Regions from separate parts of the Oscillatoria sp. FACHB-1406 genome, predicted to be linked through region 3. Evidence: riboswitches for the same ligand, from Rfam matches in the RefSeq annotation. Region 3 holds a riboswitch; each other region holds the start of a gene.
The links. Region 3 has a riboswitch for cobalamin ahead of H6G50_RS00450 (HupE/UreJ family protein). Riboswitches for the same ligand answer to the same signal wherever they lie in the genome.

Region 1: another riboswitch for cobalamin. It lies ahead of H6G50_RS07085 (sirohydrochlorin chelatase); the one in region 3 lies ahead of H6G50_RS00450 (HupE/UreJ family protein).
Region 2: another riboswitch for cobalamin. It lies ahead of H6G50_RS19620 (energy-coupling factor ABC transporter permease); the one in region 3 lies ahead of H6G50_RS00450 (HupE/UreJ family protein).

Annotation. Positions count from the first base shown of each region.
Region 1 covers NZ_JACJSM010000005.1:29,054-32,324, forward strand. The annotation lists gene H6G50_RS07070 (DUF1825 family protein) at 1-167, opposite strand, end outside; gene H6G50_RS07075 (SHOCT domain-containing protein) at 350-757, shown strand; gene H6G50_RS07080 (ComEA family DNA-binding protein) at 803-1,357, shown strand; cobalamin riboswitch at 1,629-1,799, shown strand; gene H6G50_RS07085 (sirohydrochlorin chelatase) at 1,837-2,835, shown strand; gene H6G50_RS07090 (shikimate kinase) at 2,984-3,271, shown strand, end outside.
Region 2 covers NZ_JACJSM010000024.1:48,344-51,614, forward strand. The annotation lists gene H6G50_RS19605 (hypothetical protein) at 1-328, shown strand, start outside; gene psb27 (photosystem II protein Psb27) at 535-933, shown strand; tRNA gene H6G50_RS19615 (tRNA-Phe) at 1,080-1,152, shown strand; cobalamin riboswitch at 1,197-1,391, shown strand; gene H6G50_RS19620 (energy-coupling factor ABC transporter permease) at 1,423-2,178, shown strand; gene H6G50_RS19625 (energy-coupling factor ABC transporter substrate-binding protein) at 2,184-2,528, shown strand; gene cbiQ (cobalt ECF transporter T component CbiQ) at 2,538-3,271, shown strand, end outside.
Region 3 covers NZ_JACJSM010000001.1:108,293-111,563, reverse strand. The annotation lists gene H6G50_RS00455 (ABC transporter permease) at 1-573, opposite strand, end outside; gene H6G50_RS00450 (HupE/UreJ family protein) at 886-1,518, opposite strand; cobalamin riboswitch at 1,560-1,706, opposite strand; gene map (type I methionyl aminopeptidase) at 1,901-2,680, shown strand; gene H6G50_RS00440 (phycobiliprotein lyase) at 2,902-3,271, opposite strand, start outside.

The DNA.
Region 1 (3,271 bases), on a different contig from region 3:
ATAAAAATTTTGTAGCGATCCATTAGGGCTTCCATACGCTCGATAAAGAGCTTTTTCCCCTCGCGATCGAATTTACCATAATCGCCCCCCAGCGTCATGAGAGCTTGATAGTCTTCAAATAATTGCTTGGCTTCTTGCTGGATAATATCTGAATCAAAAAATCCCATAGTTTTCAAGTCTCGATCGCGCTCAACAGATGCCGATTGGCCTTATGTTTATTGTAAAGTAGTCCTCCCCTCAGAGAAATTTCGGTTTACCGTATCGATACCTCCCAGAGAGCGGATCGGTTGCGCCGGGGGCGAACTCGCCTAAAATGTAGGCGTAGTCAGGCAAAGTTCGAGCTTTAGCGGTGTTAGAAGATTTATTGCGCAAACCGAAAAATCAAAAAGTGGCCGTCTTGTTAGCGCTGGCGGGAACGGTTACGCCGCTTGCCGGATTGCATAAGTTATACCTGCGGCAGTATGGGTGGGGCGTGCTGTATTTGGCGCTCTTTTCGACACCGATTCCTCGCGTTGCGAGTGCGATTGAGGCGGTTTGGTATCTCCTGCAACCCCACGAGGATTTCGATCGCCGCTTTAATTCAGGCGTGGAGATGGGCGCGATGGCAAGCGCCGCAGTGAAGTCAGGATTGCCCCCCGAACAAGTCGGCGACATTGCAACCGCCTTGCGAGAACTCGATCGCTTGCGGCAAGATGGATTGATGTCGGAGTACGAGTTCGAGCAGAAACGCCGCCAATTGCTCGATCGCATCACTTGACTTTTTTGATTATTTGTGTATCCGAGGGTAAAGTAGGGACGAACAATGGTAGATTGGCGATCGTCGGCAGGGAAGTTACAAGCCTTGAACCCCAGACACAGAGCGATTCGAGCGCGGCTGCTACGCGATCCCTACGCGCGCTTGCAAACCCTCGAGGAAGTTGCGATCGCGGCAAGCTTAGGCTTAAAAATCGATGTCAACCGCGCCAGCATTGACGATTGGCTGCGCTTGCCGGGAATTTCCATCCATCAAGCGCGATCGCTCGTCGAACTGGTGGGAATGGGCGTACAATTGCTATCCATCGAAGATATCGCCGCCGCAACGAGCATCCCGCGCGCGAGACTCCAACCTCTCGAACCCCTCCTCTCCTTTTACTACTACGATCCCGAAAGTCTCGTTCTCCCGCAGCGCGTCAATCCCAACACCGCCACTCCCGAACAACTCGCCCGCATTCCCCTCCTCGATGCCGTTACCATTAACGATTTAATCCTAGATCGCACCACCTGCGGCGCATATCGCAACTTAGCCGACTTACAGCGACGGCTAAACCTTAGTAGCACCCTTACTGCTCAATTGATGCACTATTTCCAGTTCAACTAAAGAAATTAAAACTTAAAACTTAAAAATTTCTCACTTCTACTCCTCTGTCAGGGTTCATAATTCAGAGACTATTTATAAACTTTTTATTAAGAACGCTAGAATGGCAAAACCCGTGATGGGCAAGGGCGGCAAAAGCACTCTTCTGACAATCTGAGGGGCTAAAGAGCCGCCCTTGCCCACCCTACAAGGATTTAAGATTAGCTTTATAAATAGTCTCTCATAATTCATAACTCACCATTCATAATTCATAACTCATAACTCAACCATGCTGTACACTAATACAACAGTCGGTTCTGACGGAAGCCAGCCGCCAGAGGCAACGGGGAAAGTACGGTGTAAGTCCGTCGCTGTCCCGCAACTGTGAACTAATGCTCGATCGCGATTTAAGTAAAGATTTCGAGCTTAGTCAGCCAGGATGCCCGCCGATCGCTCGTTTACTCACTTAGCTTTATCCGCGCGGTACGGATAACAAGGAAAAATTGCAACTCAATTCAACCCAATTTTCCATCGAATTGCCTCCATTGCCCATCCAGCGTCCCCTGCTAATGCTCGGACACGGTACGCGAGATGAAGACGGACGACAAGCTTTTCTCGACTTTGCCAGCGCTTACCAAGAATTGGATACCTCGCGCCCCGTCGTTCCCTGTTTCCTGGAACTGACGGAACCCAATATTCAAACAGGGGTTGACTTTTGTGTCGATCGCGGATACACCGATTTGTCCGCCGTGCCGATTTTGCTTTTCGCCGCGCGCCACAATAAATTCGATGTCACCAACGAACTCGATCGCGCCCGCGAGCGCCATCCCGAACTAAAATTTCACTACGGCCGTCATTTTGGGATCAACCCCGAAATGCTCCAATTTTGGCGCGATCGCCTCGCTCAACTCGACGCACCCACGGGCATTCCGCGCGCCGAAACCGTTTTGCTCGTCGTCGGGCGCGGTTCCAGCGATCCCGATGCTAACGGCGACGTATACAAACTCGCTCGCTTGCTTTGGGAAGGCAGCAACTATGCCACGGTAGAAACCTGTTTTATCGGGATTACCCACCCGCGTTTAGAAGAAGGATTCCGCCGCGCGCGCCTCTACAATCCCAAACAAATTATCGTGCTGCCCCACTTTTTATTTACCGGCGCACTCGTTAAAAAAATATTTGATGTTTCCGCGCAGCAGCAGGAACTTTATCCCGACATTAAAATTCTCAACCTACCCGAAATCGGTCTCGATCCGATCTTATTTTCGCTATTGCGCCAGCGAGAAATTGAAACGCAACTCGGACAGGTGCAGATGAATTGCGAACTCTGCAAATTCCGTTTGGCAGCGTTGGACGGTAATGGCAGCGCTAATTCCCACCATTCCCACGACCATCATCACCATCACCACCATTCCCACGACCATCACCACCATCACCACGATACGCCCGTCGATCCCTACGCTCGAGTCGAGGACTATCACCAGCGCATTTGGCAGGTTCCTTAATGGGGAATGAAGAGTGGGTATCAGAATTAAAAACTAAAAATTGGAGAGTAGGGAGTGGGGAACTGGAAATTACGAATTACGAATTACGAATTACGAATTAGTCAAGAGTTTGTTAAATTGCTTTCACTCAATTTCAAGAAAAGTTGCCGTGAACGATAGGGGATTGCAAAAGCTCAGTGTTTTTCTCATCGGGATGATGGGGACGGGGAAGACAAGCGTCGGGCGGATTTTAGCCGAGCGCCTCTGCTATCGCTTTTTTGATACTGATGTTCTAATCGAACGGGTGACAGGTCAGAGTATTCCGCAAATTTTTGCCGATCGCGGCGAAGCAGGATTTAGGGGTTTAGAAAGTCAGGTGTTAAGCGAGTTATCGGCTTACACGCAATGCGCGATCGCTACAGGAGGCGGTATCGTGACGCAACCGATGAATTGGAGT
Region 2 (3,271 bases), on a different contig from region 3:
GAGCGCCCTTTTCCTCAGTATCGCTGCTTTCCTCCTCGCCCTCGTTCACCCGATTACCAAACTCAAAAGCGTCTTCGGCAATTGGCTTCAGTCTGATACCAAAGCCTTTCTCTCCGTTATCGTGATCTCCTTTTTGGTGGTCGTGGTCTTAACGCGGAGCGATTTAGTCGCAGAAGGTCTGAGCTTGCTCGCGCCGGGACTGCTCGCGCGCCTAGAATTGCGCTGGGCGGGATACAGCGATTGGCACTCCTTCGGAATGATTATCGTTATCTGCGCGGTTGGGTATGTGGCGGGTTTATCGCTGTATCAACATTACGGAGTTCCTTGAGTGCGAGCGAGTTCTACCAATTCTCCTTGATTTTGCACTTCGCTTCATAACCGTAAGAAGTAGACCAGTCCTTGCCTTCGGCTCAAACAGACCGAGCGAAACCCCAAAATTTTCCCCAGAAGAACTGACCGGCAAAGACCATTAGACTATAGGATCGAATTTAGAGATTCGCGTTTTTGTAATTAAATATCAAACAGATGGTTCCCATTAAATCCTTCTTATCCCGCCTGCTCGCGTTGATGTTAATTGTTGTTGTCGGCCTAGCGGGCTGTGCAAACAATCCTTCCGGGCTAACGGGAAATTATTCTCAGGATACTTTGACCGTGCTGCAAAGTCTCGGTACCGCGATCGACTCGGCCGATAACGCTGAAAACAAAGCCGATATCGTCCGTTTAGCTCGCACCCAGATGAATGACTATGCGGCGCGCTACCGCAGAGATCGTAAAGTTTCAGCGCTGCGCTCGTTTACGACGATGCAAACGGCAGTCAACAGCCTAGCAGGCTTTTATAGCTCCTACGGGACTCGTCCGATTCCCGAGAAGTTGAAAAAGCGTCTCAAGCAAGAGTTCAAGCAGGTTGAGTTCGCTCTCAATCGCGATTCTTAGTTGCACCGCGATCGCGAAAATACGGGGCATTATTCCCTTCTTCCTGGAGTTGGCTCCGATATGCCCCAAAAAAATGCCAAATTAGAGTTGCTAAGTTAAAAAGTTTTTGCTAACATAGCTAAGCCGAGTGCAAAAAAGCACAAAGCGCCGGGATAGCTCAGTTGGTAGAGCAGAGGACTGAAAATCCTCGTGTCGGCGGTTCAAATCCGCCTCCTGGCATTAAAAGCGGCGCTTTGCCGCAGAACGCCAATTTAAGAATAGGTGGTAGGATTAGAAAATTTGGTTTTGGTGGGGAGCCGCCACCAAACGTAAGGGGGAAAGTCCGGTGCAAATCCGGCGCTGTCCCGCAACTGTAAGCCAATTTTGGCGTGCCAGCGATCGTGGAAATTATCCGAACCTTCAGCTGGAGAGCCAAGATTGTGTAAGTCAGAATGCCCGCCGGATTGGAAAAAACTGTTGAATCTATAAGTCTGCGAGGTACAGACAAAGATGAAAAAGCATAAATGGTGGAACCTTGCGCTGATGGCCGGGTTGAGTTGTTATTTAGTTGCTGCATCGCCCGCACCGGCTCATGCAATGCACATCATGGAAGGATTTTTGCCTGTAGGCTGGGCTATTTTTTGGTGGTTAGTCTATCTTCCCTTTCTATTTTGGGGGATGCGATCGCTTTCTAAGCTCGCTCGCCAGCATCCCGAAACCAAACTGCTGCTAGCCCTAGCCGGGGCTTTTGCTTTTGTCCTCTCCGCTCTAAAAATTCCCTCAGTGACGGGCAGTTGCTCTCATCCCACCGGAACAGGCTTAGGAGCGATATTATTTGGGCCGGCTGCGATGTCGGTTTTAGGGGGACTGGTACTGCTGTTCCAAGCGCTCCTCTTAGCGCATGGAGGGCTAACCACATTGGGGGCGAGTGGCTTCGCAATGGCTGTTGTGGGCCCCTTTGTAGCTTACAGCGTCTATCGAGCGATCGCGCGTTTTACCGGAAAACAAACGCTAGCTATCTTCCTAGCTGCCGCCCTTGGCAATTTTCTAGCTTATGTGTCAACTTCCGTGCAATTAGCCCTCGCCTTCCCCGCACCCAATGGCGGTATTTTGGCATCCTTTGTTAAGTTTGCCGGAATTTTTGCCGTAACCCAAATTCCCTTAGCCATTAGCGAAGGATTCTTGACCGTATTGGTGTGGAACTGGCTACAGACTTACAACCGCCAAGAATTAGAGGTTCTAAAATCGATCGCGCAGGAGTCATAAAATTCATGAACCGAGTAAACCGAAGTTGGAATAATTGGCTTTTGGTGTTGGCAGTCGTCGGTTTGGCAATTGCGCCACTCCTACTACTTCGAGATGCAGAGTTTGGCGGGGCGGATGTCGAAGCAACCGCCGCAATTAAAGAAGTCGATCCCAACTATCAGCCTTGGGTAAAACCTGTTTTCACGCCTGCTAGCGGCGAGATAGAATCGCTGCTATTCGCCGTACAAGCTGGACTGGGAGCGGGAGTCATCGGCTATGTGTTGGGGCTATATCGGGGCAGAACAGAGCGCGACAATACCCAACGGCAACCCCAAATAAAACCCCCTCGTGCCGACTCCGGAGATTATTAGTCTAATTTTATGCCCCACGATCTCAATGCCTATGCCTATACGAATCGCCTCAAACAATTACCCCCCCAACAAAAGCTAACTTTTGCTTTAGTTATTCTCTCAATTGCGTTGGTGACGCACCCGATCGCTCAAGGACTTATTTTTGTTTGGTTAAGTGTTTGGATCGTTGGCTACGCTCGCATTCCAGCTAAAATCTACGGGCGGGTTTTGTTCGTAATAATGTTCTTTTTATTCGCGAGTCTTCCCGCTCTTATTATCGAAGGAGTCTCTGCCGCTCAACTCGATCGTATCCAGACGAATTCGTTAGCTGGGGTTGTGTTAGGAGATTGGTATTTTTTTATAAGTCAAACCGGACTGATGCGAGCGGTTGAAGTCTCGATGCGATCGCTAGCCTGCGTTTCTTGCTTGCTGTTTATTCTGTTTACCATTCCGTTTGCAGAATTATTAGCGATTATGCGTCGATGTCGCGTGCCTTCGCTTCTCATCGATCTTTTACTCCTGATGTATCGATTTATATTTTTATTTCTGGAGGTTGCCTTACAACTGGAATTAGCCCAACGATCGCGGGGTGGATATCGGACTCGCCAGCGATGGCTTCACAGTACGGGATTACTAATCGGGCAATTGGTAGTGCGATCGCTGCAACGCTACCAACAATTTTCTCTAGGGTTAGCGGCTCGTGGGTTTAATGGAAATTTCAAAGTTTATACTCATCAGTCCTATCACTATTCTCAACGTTACGC
Region 3 (3,271 bases):
CGCGATCGGCATGACAGATTGTTGGATTTGGGCGAGCAAACTTTTAAGATCGGTAACTTGGAGCGTGCTGTTATAAATGAAGGGAAACCATTTCAGTTGCACGCTAAAGATAACGATAAACAGTAGCCCGGTGAAAAAGGTGGGCAGGGAAAAGCCGAGAAAGGCAAAGGTAGTGGCGACGCGATCTAAAATGGAATGGCGTTTTAGGGCGGATAAAATGCCTAAAGGAAGGGCAATAATGAGGCTAAAAAAATAGGCAGTCCCAGCGACCCATAAGGTAGCGGGCAAGCGCTGTAAAATAAGTTGGATAACGGGAGAACGACTGGTGAAGGAGTAGCCTAAGTCGCCGCGCAAGAACGACCCCGCCCATTTAAAATAACGAATATAAATCGGCTGGTCTAAACCGAGCGATCGCCGAATATTTTCTCGGACTTCGGCGGTAATTGAAGGGTTGGAAGCAAACTCTCCCATCGGATCGCCGGGAGCGAGGGCAAGGATTAAAAAGATAACGATGCTAATCGCGATTAAGGTGGGAATTGAGATGAGGAGGCGATCGATAAGATAACGCTTCATTGGAGAAACAAAATTTTAAATTTGTGTTCCAGCTTTTTGGGTGAAAATTGTAGTTGCGATCGCTCGCTAAATTTGAATTTTTTAAAGTATCGAGCAAAATATAGCGCTACGGGTCGAAGAATGAGCATTCCTCAAAGCTGGAAGCCTTGGCTGGTGGGCAATGCCCACCCTACTAAATTGGGAATTTTTTAAAGTAATCGAGCAAAATAAGACTCATCACTTAAAAAGTAGGGTGCGTTAGCGAAGCGTAACGCACCATTATTTTAACCGAAATAAGAAGTCTAGTCAGTGCAACGTCAATTTAAATCGAAATTAGCCGATCGCTAAAAAAGTTGCCCCGATCGCGCAGAAAATCAAACCTACAAAACGCAGCGAACTGGCAGTTAAGCTACCTTTCGTTTGCAAAGCGCGCCACCCCCAACAAACACCCGACGCGATCGCGAGTTGAATCGCTGCAAACCCCATTAAATACGCGATTAATGGCGTTGGTTCCGCCCCAACAATCGATTCGCCGTAAGCATAACCGTGGAAAATTCCTGCTAGCGCGGAAAACGCGATCGCACCGGCAAGCGCTGGGGTGCAATTGGCAGCAAACAGTAACCCTACTGAAATAATTGAAGCGGCTACAAAGGCTTCTGAAAAAGGAATATTCAACTTCAAAAGATGCAGCCCCGTACCGCCTAATGTGGCAATCACAAAAGCAACCGGAATCCACCAACCTTTTTGGGGTTTAAGCGCGGCGAATAAGCCAACTGCGATGATAAAAGCAAAATGATCGAAACCGATAATGGGATGCGCTAAACCTGTGATAAACCCTTCAAAAAAGTTAGCGGGCATTCTTCCGCCCATTGCATGGTGGGCAAAAGCGGGTTGAGTCGCGATCGCTAAACTGAAGATCCCAATACTTAAACCTAGCGCAATGGCGCGCCCCGAAACACTTTTCATTTTTAAAATCATCCGTACCTCGCAGATGTTTGATAAATTAAGCCAAATTGAATCGTTTCGGCGGGCTTCCTGACTTAGCATTTTGAAAAATGCCTCACAGTTGCGGGACAGCGCCGGATTTGCACCGAACTTTCCCCTTTAATATCGAATGGCTGCTCCCCATCCGAACCGAACGAGATCCGTTCAATTTAGCACGATTGGGTCGCGTTCTCCTGCGGCGCGCAAATCCATCTTGTGGCAAAGCGCAAAAGATTGACATTACATTACAATGGCGATCGACACTACACCGGCAGAAGTCCCAGTTGTGAATATTCTTAATAATCTCCTGTCCAACATACATAGAAAGAAAGAAAAGTCAAGCTCTACGAATGGATTGCCCCCCATGAAGCGATCGCGTCGCGGGATAGAATTAAAGTCCGAACTCGAAATCGAACTGATGCGCGAATCGTCGCGGATTGTTGCCACCGTTCTTAAGGAGATTGCACAACGAGTCGAACCGGGGATGACGACTGCGGACTTAGACACTTACGCCGAACAGCGAATTCGGGAAATGGGCGCAACGCCGAGTTTTAAGGGCTATCACGGCTTTCCCGCTTCCATTTGCGCCTCTGTGAACAATGAAGTCGTCCACGGGATTCCCAGCCCAAAAAAGGTGATTCGGGCGGGCGACGTTCTTAAAGTCGATACGGGGGCGTATAAGGACGGCTTTCACGGCGATTCCTGCATTACGATTGCGGTGGGCAAAGTGTCTCCGGAGGCAGAACGCTTGATTCGCGCAGCAGAAGCGGCACTGTATGCAGGAATCGAACAGGTACAAGCGGGAAATTGCTTGCTCGATATTGCCGGGGCGATTGAAGATAGCGTTAAAGAACAGGGATTTAGTGTGGTGGAGGATTACACCGGACATGGCGTAGGGCGGAAGCTGCACGAAGAACCGGCGGTGTTTAATACGCGCACGAACGATTTACCTAACGTGCGGCTAAAACCGGGAATGACAATCGCGATTGAACCGATTTTGAATGCGGGGAAACGGTTTACGCGGACGCTGAAGGATCGCTGGACGGTAGTGACGGTGGATAATGCGCTTTCTGCTCAATTCGAGCATACGGTGCTGGTGACGAAGGAAGGCTACGAAATTTTAACCGATCGCGATCGGGTTTGAGGCGGTTAAGGTAGAAGAATTCTCAACGTAGGGACAGGCTTTCGTTTTCGGCGTTAACCCAATTAAAAATAGGAACGAATTGCCATTCGCCCCTAAACTCAGAAATTCTTACTGATGCCATTTTGTCAAGATCGAGGAGTCGATCGATTCTTCTAGCCTCGCAGTATAGTCTTGATATGACTGGCGCGCGCCGCTCGGCGAATTCCTGCGCGATCGCGAAATCAAGTTGCCGGTGCTACCATTCTGCGAATTTCGGAATAAAACGTACTATCGCTAAATCGACCGTTATTTTTCACGAAACTGCTTCGCAAGCGCAAGTTGGGACTGGCAAACCACAGGCGTTCTTCGGCGTGCAAGCTACCGTTTTCTAGCGTCAGGGTTAAGGCTTCATCCTCTCCAATCGCATAATCCCCAGCAAGACTTTGCTCTTTAGGATTGCTGCTGCCCCGCAGAAACTTGCCCGTTTGGGGATTCTCGGAGTCGGGAACTGCAACAAGAATAGCAAACCCTTTTTCCTTCGTCCCTCCCCAATCGACAGAGTTATCCCAACTTATTTTTAAGCCTCCGCAAGCTTGCGCCGAACTAACGTGC